Regions from separate parts of the Streptomyces avidinii genome, predicted to be linked through region 1. Evidence: riboswitches for the same ligand, from Rfam matches in the RefSeq annotation. Region 1 holds a riboswitch; each other region holds the start of a gene.
The links. Region 1 has a riboswitch for cobalamin ahead of OG373_RS05305 (CoA-acylating methylmalonate-semialdehyde dehydrogenase). Riboswitches for the same ligand answer to the same signal wherever they lie in the genome.
Positions count from the first base shown of each region.

Region 2: it holds a riboswitch for cobalamin, as region 1 does, so the genes downstream of both, OG373_RS14385 (ribonucleoside-diphosphate reductase subunit alpha) here and OG373_RS05305 (CoA-acylating methylmalonate-semialdehyde dehydrogenase) in region 1, are expected to answer to the same signal.
Region 3: it holds a riboswitch for cobalamin, as region 1 does, so the genes downstream of both, OG373_RS03325 (ABC transporter substrate-binding protein) here and OG373_RS05305 (CoA-acylating methylmalonate-semialdehyde dehydrogenase) in region 1, are expected to answer to the same signal.

Region 1 is NZ_CP108863.1:1,159,201-1,162,464, reverse strand. It holds gene OG373_RS05315 (short-chain fatty acyl-CoA regulator family protein) at 1-128, shown strand, start outside; gene OG373_RS05310 (cobalamin-binding protein) at 190-1,104, opposite strand; cobalamin riboswitch at 1,178-1,368, shown strand; gene OG373_RS05305 (CoA-acylating methylmalonate-semialdehyde dehydrogenase) at 1,596-3,095, shown strand; partial or broken gene OG373_RS05300 (acyl-CoA dehydrogenase family protein) at 3,092-3,264, shown strand, end outside.
Region 2 is NZ_CP108863.1:3,324,985-3,328,248, forward strand. It holds gene OG373_RS14370 (carbon starvation CstA family protein) at 1-308, shown strand, start outside; gene OG373_RS14375 (CstA-like transporter-associated (seleno)protein) at 305-502, shown strand; gene OG373_RS14380 (GNAT family N-acetyltransferase) at 616-1,113, shown strand; cobalamin riboswitch at 1,158-1,287, shown strand; gene OG373_RS14385 (ribonucleoside-diphosphate reductase subunit alpha) at 1,430-3,264, shown strand, end outside.
Region 3 is NZ_CP108863.1:709,516-712,779, reverse strand. It holds gene OG373_RS03340 (DUF5959 family protein) at 1-217, opposite strand, end outside; gene OG373_RS03335 (YrhB domain-containing protein) at 378-941, opposite strand; tRNA gene OG373_RS03330 (tRNA-Trp) at 1,065-1,138, shown strand; cobalamin riboswitch at 1,242-1,381, shown strand; gene OG373_RS03325 (ABC transporter substrate-binding protein) at 1,427-2,425, shown strand; gene OG373_RS03320 (FecCD family ABC transporter permease) at 2,422-3,264, shown strand, end outside.

The DNA.
Region 1 (3,264 bases):
TGGGCTGCCGCCTCTGCGAACGGCTCGACTGCCCCCAGCGGGCCGTCCCGCCGCTCGGACGGCCGCTGGCCGTGGACGAGAACACCAGCACCTTCGTCCCGTACCAGGTCGCCGACCGCGCACAGTGACGCGATCGACGACGCGCCCGACGACGTGCCCGATGACACGGTTCACCGCGGGCTCCTCTCCTCATCCGAGGCGAAGGGCTTCCGCCGTCGTCACCGCCTCGCCGGCCCGGACCCCGTGCAGGACGTGGGCCAGGACCTCCGCGCCGCGCACGACGCGGGGGCCCGGCCGGTTGAAGTAGGCGGGTCCGTCCAGCACCCACACCTCACCGGACCGCACCGCCGGCAGGTCCTCCCACCCGGGCAGGGACGTCAGCAGTTCCCGCTCGCGCAGGGTGCGTTCCGGGGCGAACCCGCACGGCATGACCAGGAGCACGTCCGGGCGGGCGGCCCGGACCGCCTCCCAGTCCATCGGCCGGGTGTGCTCGCCCGGGGCGGCGATCAGCGCCTCTCCGCCCGCGCACGTGATCTGCTCCGGCACCCAGTGCCCGGCCGGCCAGAGCGGATCCAGCCATTCGATCGCCACCACACGGGGCCGCGGCCGCCCCGCGGTGAGGGTCCGTACGGTATCCAGCCGTGCGGCGAGCGCCTCCCGGCGGGCAAGCGCGTGATCCCGTACGCCGAGCAGCTCGCCCACCGTGACCAGGCAGTCCAGTACGTCGCCCAGGGTGCGCGGCTCCAGGCTGAGCACGCGGGGCCCGCCGTCCAGGACGCGCACCGCCCGGCTGACTCCCTCGTAGGAGACGGCGCAGACGTCGCACAGGTCCTGGGTCAGGACCACTTCGGGGGCCAGGGCGCCGAGGGCGTCGGTGTCGAGGGTGTAGAGCGAGGAGCCGCTGTGCGCGGCGCCGCCGACCGCGTCGGAGATCTCCCGGCTGCTCAGGGTGTCCGTTGAGAACTCGGCGGAGGTCACCACGGGCACGCCGGCCACGTGCTCCGGGGGCCAGTCGCACTCGTGCGTACGGCCCACCAGGTCGGCGGCCAGGCCGAGCTCGGCCACGATGTCGGTGGCCGCGGGCAGCAGCGAAACGATGCGCATTCCTTGACTGTAGGCCCTGGTCCGGGGGCTTTTCACACGTCCGCGCCGCGGCCGGGGGTGGACTTACTAGGACGTCCAACTATATCTTCGTGGCAAGCCCGCGGTGCAGGGAAGCCGGTGTGAATCCGGCGCGGTCCCGCCACTGTGACCGGGAAGTGTGCTCTTCAGCAGTACAGGCCACTGACGGAATCCATCCGTCGGGAAGGCCGGAGAGCGCGCGATGATCCGGGAGTCAGGATACCGGCCGTGGGATGTTCCGTGTTGTCCACGAGGATGGAGCAGACACGCATGGCACCGGTACGTGACCACGGCCCAGGTGATCCGGCGGAGTACCCGAACGGCGAGGCCCTGTCCCCGCGTTCGTGACTCGACGAGGGCGCCCCGGCCCTCCCCTGTCCCGCGGCCCCAGCCCGCGGTGCGCACCCCGATCGGTGCCGCACCGCCCCTGCGCCGCGCCTTCCTCGGATCTCACCTGACGAGAGCAGGCTTCGATGGTCCGCGAACTCACCCACTTCATCGGCGGAAAGCACACCACCGGCACGTCCGGGCTCTTCACCGACGTGTACGACCCCAACACCGGTACGGTCCAGGCCCGGGTCCCCCTGGCGGGCCGTGCCGACACCGAGGCGGCGATCGCCGACGCCGAGGAGGCCCAGCAGGAATGGGGCCGGTGGAACCCGCAGCGGCGCGCCCGCGTCATGCTGCGCTTCCTCCGGCTCGTCGAGGGCGAACGCGACGCGCTGGCCCGGCTGTTGTCCTCCGAGCACGGCAAGACCATCGCCGACGCGCACGGCGATCTGCAACGCGGCCTGGAGGTAGTGGAGTTCGCCGCCGGTGTCCCGCACCTGCTGAAGGGCGAGTTCACCGACAACGCGGGCACCGGGATCGACGTGCACTCGCTGCGCTCACCGCTGGGCGTGGTCGCCGGGATCACCCCTTTCAACTTCCCCGCGATGATCCCCCTTTGGCAGGCCGCACCCGCACTGGCCTGCGGCAACTCCTTCGTCCTGAAGCCCTCCGAGCGCGACCCGTCCGTACCGCTGCGCCTCGCCGAACTGTTCCTGGAGGCGGGCCTGCCGCCGGGTGTGCTCAACGTGGTCAACGGCGGCAAGGAGGCCGTCGACACCCTCCTCGAGGACCCGCGCGTGCCGGCCATCGGCTTCGTCGGATCCACCCCGGTCGCCGCGCACATCTACGCCACCGCAGCCGCCCACGGCAAGCGCGCCCAGTGCTTCGGCGGCGCCAAGAACCACATGATCGTGATGCCCGACGCCGACCTCGACCAGGCCGTGGAGGCGCTCATCGGCGCCGGCTACGGCTCGGCGGGCGAGCGCTGCATGGCCATTGCCGTCGCCGTCCCCGTCGGTGAGGAGACCGCGAACGCCCTGGTGGCCAAATTGACCGAGCGGATCGCCACCCTTCGCGTGGGGCGCTCCGACGACCCCGAGGCCGACTTCGGGCCGCTGGTCAGCCGGGACGCGCTCGACCGCGTGAACCGCTATGTCGGCATCGGAGCCACCGAGGGCGCCGAACTCGTCGTCGACGGACGCGGGTTCACCCTGCCCGGGCACGAGAACGGCTACTTCGCCGGAGCCACCCTCTTCGACCGGGTGACCCCGCAGATGCGGATCTACCGGGAGGAGATCTTCGGCCCGGTGCTGTCCGTCGTCAGGGCCGCCGACTACGAGGAGGCCCTGCGGCTGCCCACCGAGCACCCGTACGGCAACGGTGCGGCCGTCTTCACCCGTGACGGGGACACCGCGCGCGACTTCACCCGCCGGGTGGGTGCCGGCATGGTCGGCGTCAACGTGCCGATCCCCGTGCCCGTCGCCTACCACACCTTCGGCGGCTGGAAGCGGTCCGGCTTCGGGGACCTGAACCAGCACGGCCCCGACTCCATCCGCTTCTGCACCCGCACCAAGACCGTCACCTCGCGCTGGCCCTCCGGGGCCAAGGAGGGCGCGAGCTTCACCATCCCGACGATGGGATGAGCGCCGTGACCACCCTCACCGAGGACCAGCTCGCCCTCGCCGAGGTCACCCTCGACTTCGCCCAGGAACACCTCGCACCGCACGCGGTCGCCTGGGACCGGGACAAGCACTTCCCGGTCGACGTGATCCGGCGGGCCGCCGCCCTCGGCCTCGGCGGGGTCTACGTGCG
Region 2 (3,264 bases), 2.2 Mb from region 1:
ACGCCGACAAGGTGCTGGCGCCGGCCAAGAACATGGACGACATGCACACCGTGGTCACCAATGCCACGGTCGACGGCGTGCTGTGCGCCTTCTTCGCCGTCCTGATCATCGTGGTCCTCGCGGACGCGGCCCGGACCTGCCTGAAGGCCGTCCGCAACCCGGAGTCGGCGACCCTCTCCGAGGTCCCGTGGACCGAGTCGAAGATCGTCGCCCCGGCCGGTCTGATCGCCACCGCGGACGAGCGGGCGGAGCTCGCCGCGGCGGGCCCGGACGCGGGCGGCGGACACGTCAAGGAGCCGGTGGCGTGAGCACCGTACGGAGCGCGCTGGCCAGGGCCCGGTTCTACGTACGGGAGTTCTCGGGCGAGGCCGCGTACGACCGGTACGTGGCCCACGCCCGCTCCCACGACCCGGACGCGGAGGTCCTCACCCGCCGCGCCTTCGAACGCGCCCGTACGGACGCGCGCGAGGCGGACCCCCGCGAGGGCTTCCGCTGCTGCTGAGCCGCCCCGCGCGCCGAAGGCCCCGCCGGTTGCTTCCGGCGGGGCCTTCGCGCTGTTCAGCCGTCTCCGGCGACGGCGCCGCCCGCCGGCACCCGTCCTGCACACTCGACCGCATGGACATGGTGATCAGAACGGTGGTGCCCGCCGACTACGCGGAGCTGGGCGAGATCACGGCGCAGGCCTACCTCGCCGACGGGCATCTGGACTTCAACGAGGACGACGCATACCTACACGTGCTGCGCGACGTGGCCGGCCGGGCGGCCTCGGCCGAGGTGCTCGTCGCCGAGCGGGACGGGCGGGTGCTGGGCGGGGTGACCTTCGCCGCGCCCGGCAGCCCGCTCGCCGACATCGCCGCCCCCGACGAGGCGGAGTTCCGGATGCTCGCGGTGGCCCACGCGGCGCGCGGCCAGGGCGCCGGCGAGGCTCTGGTGCGGGCGTGCATCGAACGGGCGCGGGCCGTCGAGGGGGTCACGGGCATCGTGCTCTCCACCCAGCGCAGCATGGCCGGCGCCCACCGGATCTACACGCGCCTGGGCTTCGTACGCACGCCGGAGCGGGACTGGGCGCCGATCGAAGGCCTGACACTCCTCACGTATCGGCTCAAGCTGTAGCCACGCCGACACTACATGTGGGGGTTGCCGCATCGGGCCGCCCCCACATGTATGCTCATGCCTGCTGTCGCCGCAGGGGAATCCGGTGAGAATCCGGAACTGTCCCGCAACGGTATGAAGTGTCCGGCATCCGGACACCAAGTCCGATGACCTGCCGTCAGCGCGCCCGGCTCGACCGAACCGGGTGCCGACACGTCCGGGCCTCGCGGTTGGGCCGGTGGACGCCATGCGGGGTACGCGTTCCTGTCGCGCCCGCATGCGCCCGCTCGCGCCCCGCTCCGCCGATGACCGGGCCGAGCGAGGGAGAGCTCCCGCCGTGACCATCGCGCCTTCCGCACCGCGCGCCGAGTCCACTTCTGGCGACAACACCGAGGGCCCGGGGGCCACGCTGCTGCGTACCCTCACCGAACTGACGGCGGACCTCCCCGACACCGACCCCGGCCGGGTCGCGGCCTCCGCCCTGCGCGGCCGCAGCTCCGCCGCCGACGATGCCGAACTGCGCGGGCTGGCCACGGAGGCCGCCGCCGGTCTGATCTCCGAGGACCCGGCCTACTCCCGGCTCGCCGCCCGCCTGCTGACGCTGGCCGTCCGGGACGAGGCCGCGGGCCAGGGCTCCACCTCCTTCTCGGCCTCCGTCGAGGTCGGCCACCGCGAGGGCCTCATCGCCGACCGCACGGCCGAGTTCGTGCGCACCCACGCGAGCCGCCTGGACTCGCTCGTCGAGCTCACCCTCGCCGAGGGCGCCGACGACCGCTTCGGCTTCTTCGGTCTGCGCACCCTGCACAGCCGCTACCTGCTGCGCCACCCGATCACCCGTCAGGTCATCGAGACCCCGCAGTACTTCATGCTGCGCGTGGCCTGCGGCCTCGCGGCGGACGACAGCGTGCAGGCCGTGGAGGAAGTGGCCTCGCTGTACCGGCTGATGAGCCGCCTGGACTACCTGCCGTCCTCCCCCACGCTCTTCAACTCCGGCACCCGGCACCCGCAGATGTCCTCCTGCTACCTGCTGGACTCCCCGCTGGACGAGCTCGACTCGATCTACGACCGCTACCACCAGGTGGCCCGGCTCTCCAAGCACGCCGGCGGCATCGGCCTGTCGTACTCCCGCATCCGCGCCCGCGGTTCGCTGATCCGCGGCACCAACGGCCACTCCAACGGCATCGTGCCGTTCCTGAAGACCCTCGACGCCTCCGTCGCCGCCGTGAACCAGGGCGGCCGCCGCAAGGGCGCCGCCGCCGTCTACCTGGAGACCTGGCACGCGGACATCGAGGAGTTCCTGGAGCTCCGCGACAACACCGGTGAGGACCAGCGCCGTACGCACAACCTGAACCTCGCCCACTGGGTGCCGGACGAGTTCATGCGCCGCGTGAACGCCGACGCCGAGTGGTCGCTGTTCTCCCCGGCCGACGTGCCCGAGCTGGTCGACCTGTGGGGCGACGACTTCGACGCCGCCTACCGCAAGGCCGAGGCGGACGGCCTGGCCCGCAAGACCATGCCCGCCCGCGACCTGTACGGCCGGATGATGCGCACCCTCGCGCAGACCGGCCAGGGCTGGATGACCTTCAAGGACGCTTCCAACCGCACGGCGAACCAGACCGCCGAGCCGGGCACCGTCGTGCACTCCTCGAACCTGTGCACCGAGATCATCGAGGTCACCAACGACGGCGAGACCGCCGTCTGCAACCTCGGCTCGGTCAACCTGGGTGCCTTCGTCGTGGACGGCGAGATCGACTGGGAGCGGATCGACGAGACCGTCCGTACCGCCGTCACCTTCCTCGACCGCGTGGTGGACATCAACTTCTACCCGACCGAGCAGGCCGGCCGCTCCAACGCCCGCTGGCGCCCGGTGGGCCTGGGCGCGATGGGCCTCCAGGACGTCTTCTTCAAGCTGAAGCTGCCCTTCGACTCCCCCGAGGCGAAGGCCCTGTCCACCAAGCTCTCCGAGCGCATCATGCTGGCCGCCTACGAGGCCTCGTGCGACCTCGCCGAGCGCAGCGGCCCGCTGCCGGCCTGGGAGCAGACCCGCACCGCCCGCGGTGTCCTGCACCCGGACCACTACGACGTCGAGCTGAACTGGCCGGAGCGCTGGGAGGCGCTGCGCGCCCGCGTCGCCGAGACCGGTATGCGCAACTCCCTGCTGCTCGCCATCGC
Region 3 (3,264 bases), 450 kb from region 1:
GCAGCTCCTCGACCCAGCCGTCGCCCACGTCCAGCCAGAGGCGGACCGATGAGGCGGACACCTCCTCGTCGGCGACCGTGACGACGGGCACGGGCGTGGAGAACCGGCGGTCGACCTCGACGCGGATCCCGTTGCCACCGCGGCCACCGGACTCCCCGGCCGGCGGCCAGGCCGTCTCTTCCGGATCCTGCCGGGCCCGCGGTGCCCGGCACCGCACCTCGCCGCGTTGTCGGGCCCGCCCCGTCGGCCAGCCGGATCAGATCCACCTCGACGTCCCCAACCATTGGCCCCTGCCCAACCCCGAGACGATCACCACCTTCACACCTCGCATCACGCCTCGTCGGCGGGGAAGGGGGCGTTCTCGATCTGTACCGGACTCAGTGGGCTCGCTGGTTCCCAGGCGCGCGGATCGTATGCACGAAGCGTTCGGTCGGCGGGACAAGCTCTCGGACGGCGACCTCCACGAGGTGCGCCGGAGCGTCGCCCTCCGTCAGGGCCGTCACGTACTCGATGGCCTGGGCGGGGGTCAGCACAGGTAGTTTCCGGCGCAGCATGCGCAAGGCGCAGAGCCTTCCGCCGGCGGACGTCACCGCCCCGACCTCGTCGTGGAGATCGTCCACCGCAGTCCGTTCGGTCTCGCCTCTGATACGGACTCGGTAGTCCCGCTCCCACACCCCGGTCAGAGCCGAGACGACGCTGATCTGGTGCAGACCGCCGTCGACCCGGTCAACCAGGTACGGTCCGTTTCCGACCAGTGCGGAACTCGGTTTCCGGGTGCGGATGTACTCCTCGGAGGTCCAGGAGACGATCCACACCAGCTCGTGCCGCCGTGCCTGCACGATGGCCGTACGTATCGGGTCCAGCCCGATCGCCAGTTCCCTCCGGTAGTCGCGGTCCAGTTCTTCTTCGACGATCCGGATCGCGGAGTCTCGTCCCACCATGCGTGCAGCATCCCCGATGGGCTCGACCGGTGACCAGCAGGTTTCCGTCTCGCCGCGCGGTTCCGGCGGTGACAGTTAATCAGTGGAGCTCCGGAGCCGGCCGTGCCATGGTTGATCCACCGAAGGGGCGTAGCTCAGTTGGCCAGAGCACCGGTCTCCAAAACCGATGGTCGCAGGTTCGAGTCCTGCCGCCCCTGCAACGTGTCAGCAGCCATACCCATGAAGCCCGGACGGGCGACTTCTCCCGTCCGGGCTTCGCTGCGTCCACCACCGGACCACCCGGACCCGGTGGCCTGGTGGCTTCTGGCAGACTGGGCGCGTTACCCAGGCGGTGCAGGACAGGAAACCGGTGCGATTCCGGTGCGGTCCCGCCACTGTGACCGGTCCTTCCCGCGAGGGAGACCGGGAGTCAGACACTGACGCACCGCCTCCCTCGCAGTTTCACGTACCAGGGGACGCGGATCCCCCGGAGAGGCCTCGTCATGCTGTCGCGTTCCCGCGCCGCCGCCCTGCGCGCGCTCATACCCGTCGCACTCCTGATACCCCTGGCCGCGTGCGCCGGTTCCCCCGGGGTGGGGGAGGACAGGGCCGCGGGGAACCCCGCCGCCGCGCCCGGGTTTCCGTACACCCTCACCAACTGCGGTGTGAGCAGCACCTACCAGGCCCCGCCGCAGCGCGCGGTCACCATGAACCAGCACGCCACCGAGCTGCTGCTCGCCCTCGGGCTGGGCGACCGGATCGCCGGGTCCGCCTACCTCGACGACGCGGTGCTCCCGGTGTACCGGCCCGCCTACGACAAGATCAAGGTGCTGGCCAAGGAGTACCCCTCCAAGGAGATCCTGCTCGGCGCCGACCCCGACTTCGTCTACGGCGGGTACGCCAGCGCCTTCGACAAGGGACAGGGCCGCGACCGCGAGGGACTCGCCACCTCCGGCATCAACTCCCGGCTCAACGTGGAGTACTGCACCGAGGGCAAAGTCGGCCTCGACCAGCTGAAGACCGAGATCACCGAGGTGGCCCGCACCTTCGGGGTGCCCGAGCGCGGCGCGAAGCTCGTCGAGGAGGAGCAGCGCCGCATCGACGCCGTGACCGCCCGGGTCAAGGACCGGCCCCGGCCGTCCGTCTTCGTCTACGACTCCGGCGAGGCCTCCGCCGCGACCTCCGGCGGCAACGGCATCGGCAACGAGATCGTCTCGCTCTCCGGCGGCACGAACGTCTTCGCCGACCTCAAGGACACCTTCGGCGACGTGTCGTGGGAGCAGGTCATCGAGCGCCGGCCCGAGGTCGTCCTCATCTACGACTACGGCGGCACCACCGTCGAGGCCAAGAAGCAGCGACTGCTGAACGACCCGGCCCTCGCCGAGGTTCCCGCCGTCAAGAACCGGCGCTTCGTGGTGCTGCCGCTCTCCTCGGCCGTCCTCGGCGTGCGCGTCGCCGACGCCGTCGAGTCCCTCGGCGCGCAGCTCCACCCCACCGCCCCGTGAGGCTGCGCACCGTCGCAGTCCTCCTCGTCCTGGCCGCCGCGCTCGTCGTCTCCGCGGTGGCCGGCCTCGCGCTGGGGGCGGTCCGGATCGCCCCCGAGCGCGTGTTCGACATCGTCCTCGGCGGCCTGTCGGGGGAGCGGCGCACCGGCGCCTTCGCCGCCATCATCTGGGACGTCCGGCTGCCGCGCGTCCTCCTCGGGGCCGTCGTCGGCGCCGGGCTCGCGGTCGCGGGCACCGTGCTGCAGGCCCTCGTACGCAACGAGCTCGCCGACCCCTTCCTGCTCGGCGCGTCCTCCGGGGCCTCGGCCGGCGCCGTCCTCGTGATCGTCTTCGGTACGGGGGCCTTCGCGTTCGGCATGGGCCTGCCGCTCGCCGCCTTCGCCGGGTCCATGGCCGCGCTCGTCGCCGTCTACGCGATGGCCCGGCGCGGCGGAACCATGACCACCGGACGGCTCACCCTCGCCGGCGTCGCCGTGCAGTACATCCTGTCCGCCCTCACCAGCCTCGTCCTCGTGCTCTCCGCGCACCCCGACCAGATCCGCTCCGTCCTCTTCTGGACCCTCGGCGGCCTCGGCGGGGCCCGCTGGGACGAACTGACCCTGCCCGCCCTCGCGCTGCTCCTCGGCACCGGACTGCTCCTCGCCCTCGCCCGGCCGCTCGACCTGCTGCTGGCCGGAGAGGAGGGAGCTCGTACCCTCGGCCTGGACACCGGGCGCTTCCGCGCCGCCGCCTTCGTCCTCACCTCACTCGTCATCGGCGTGCTCGTCGCCTACAGCGGGGCGATCGGCTTCGTCGGGCTGATGGTTCCGCACGCCGCCCGCATGGTCGTCGGCGCCGGG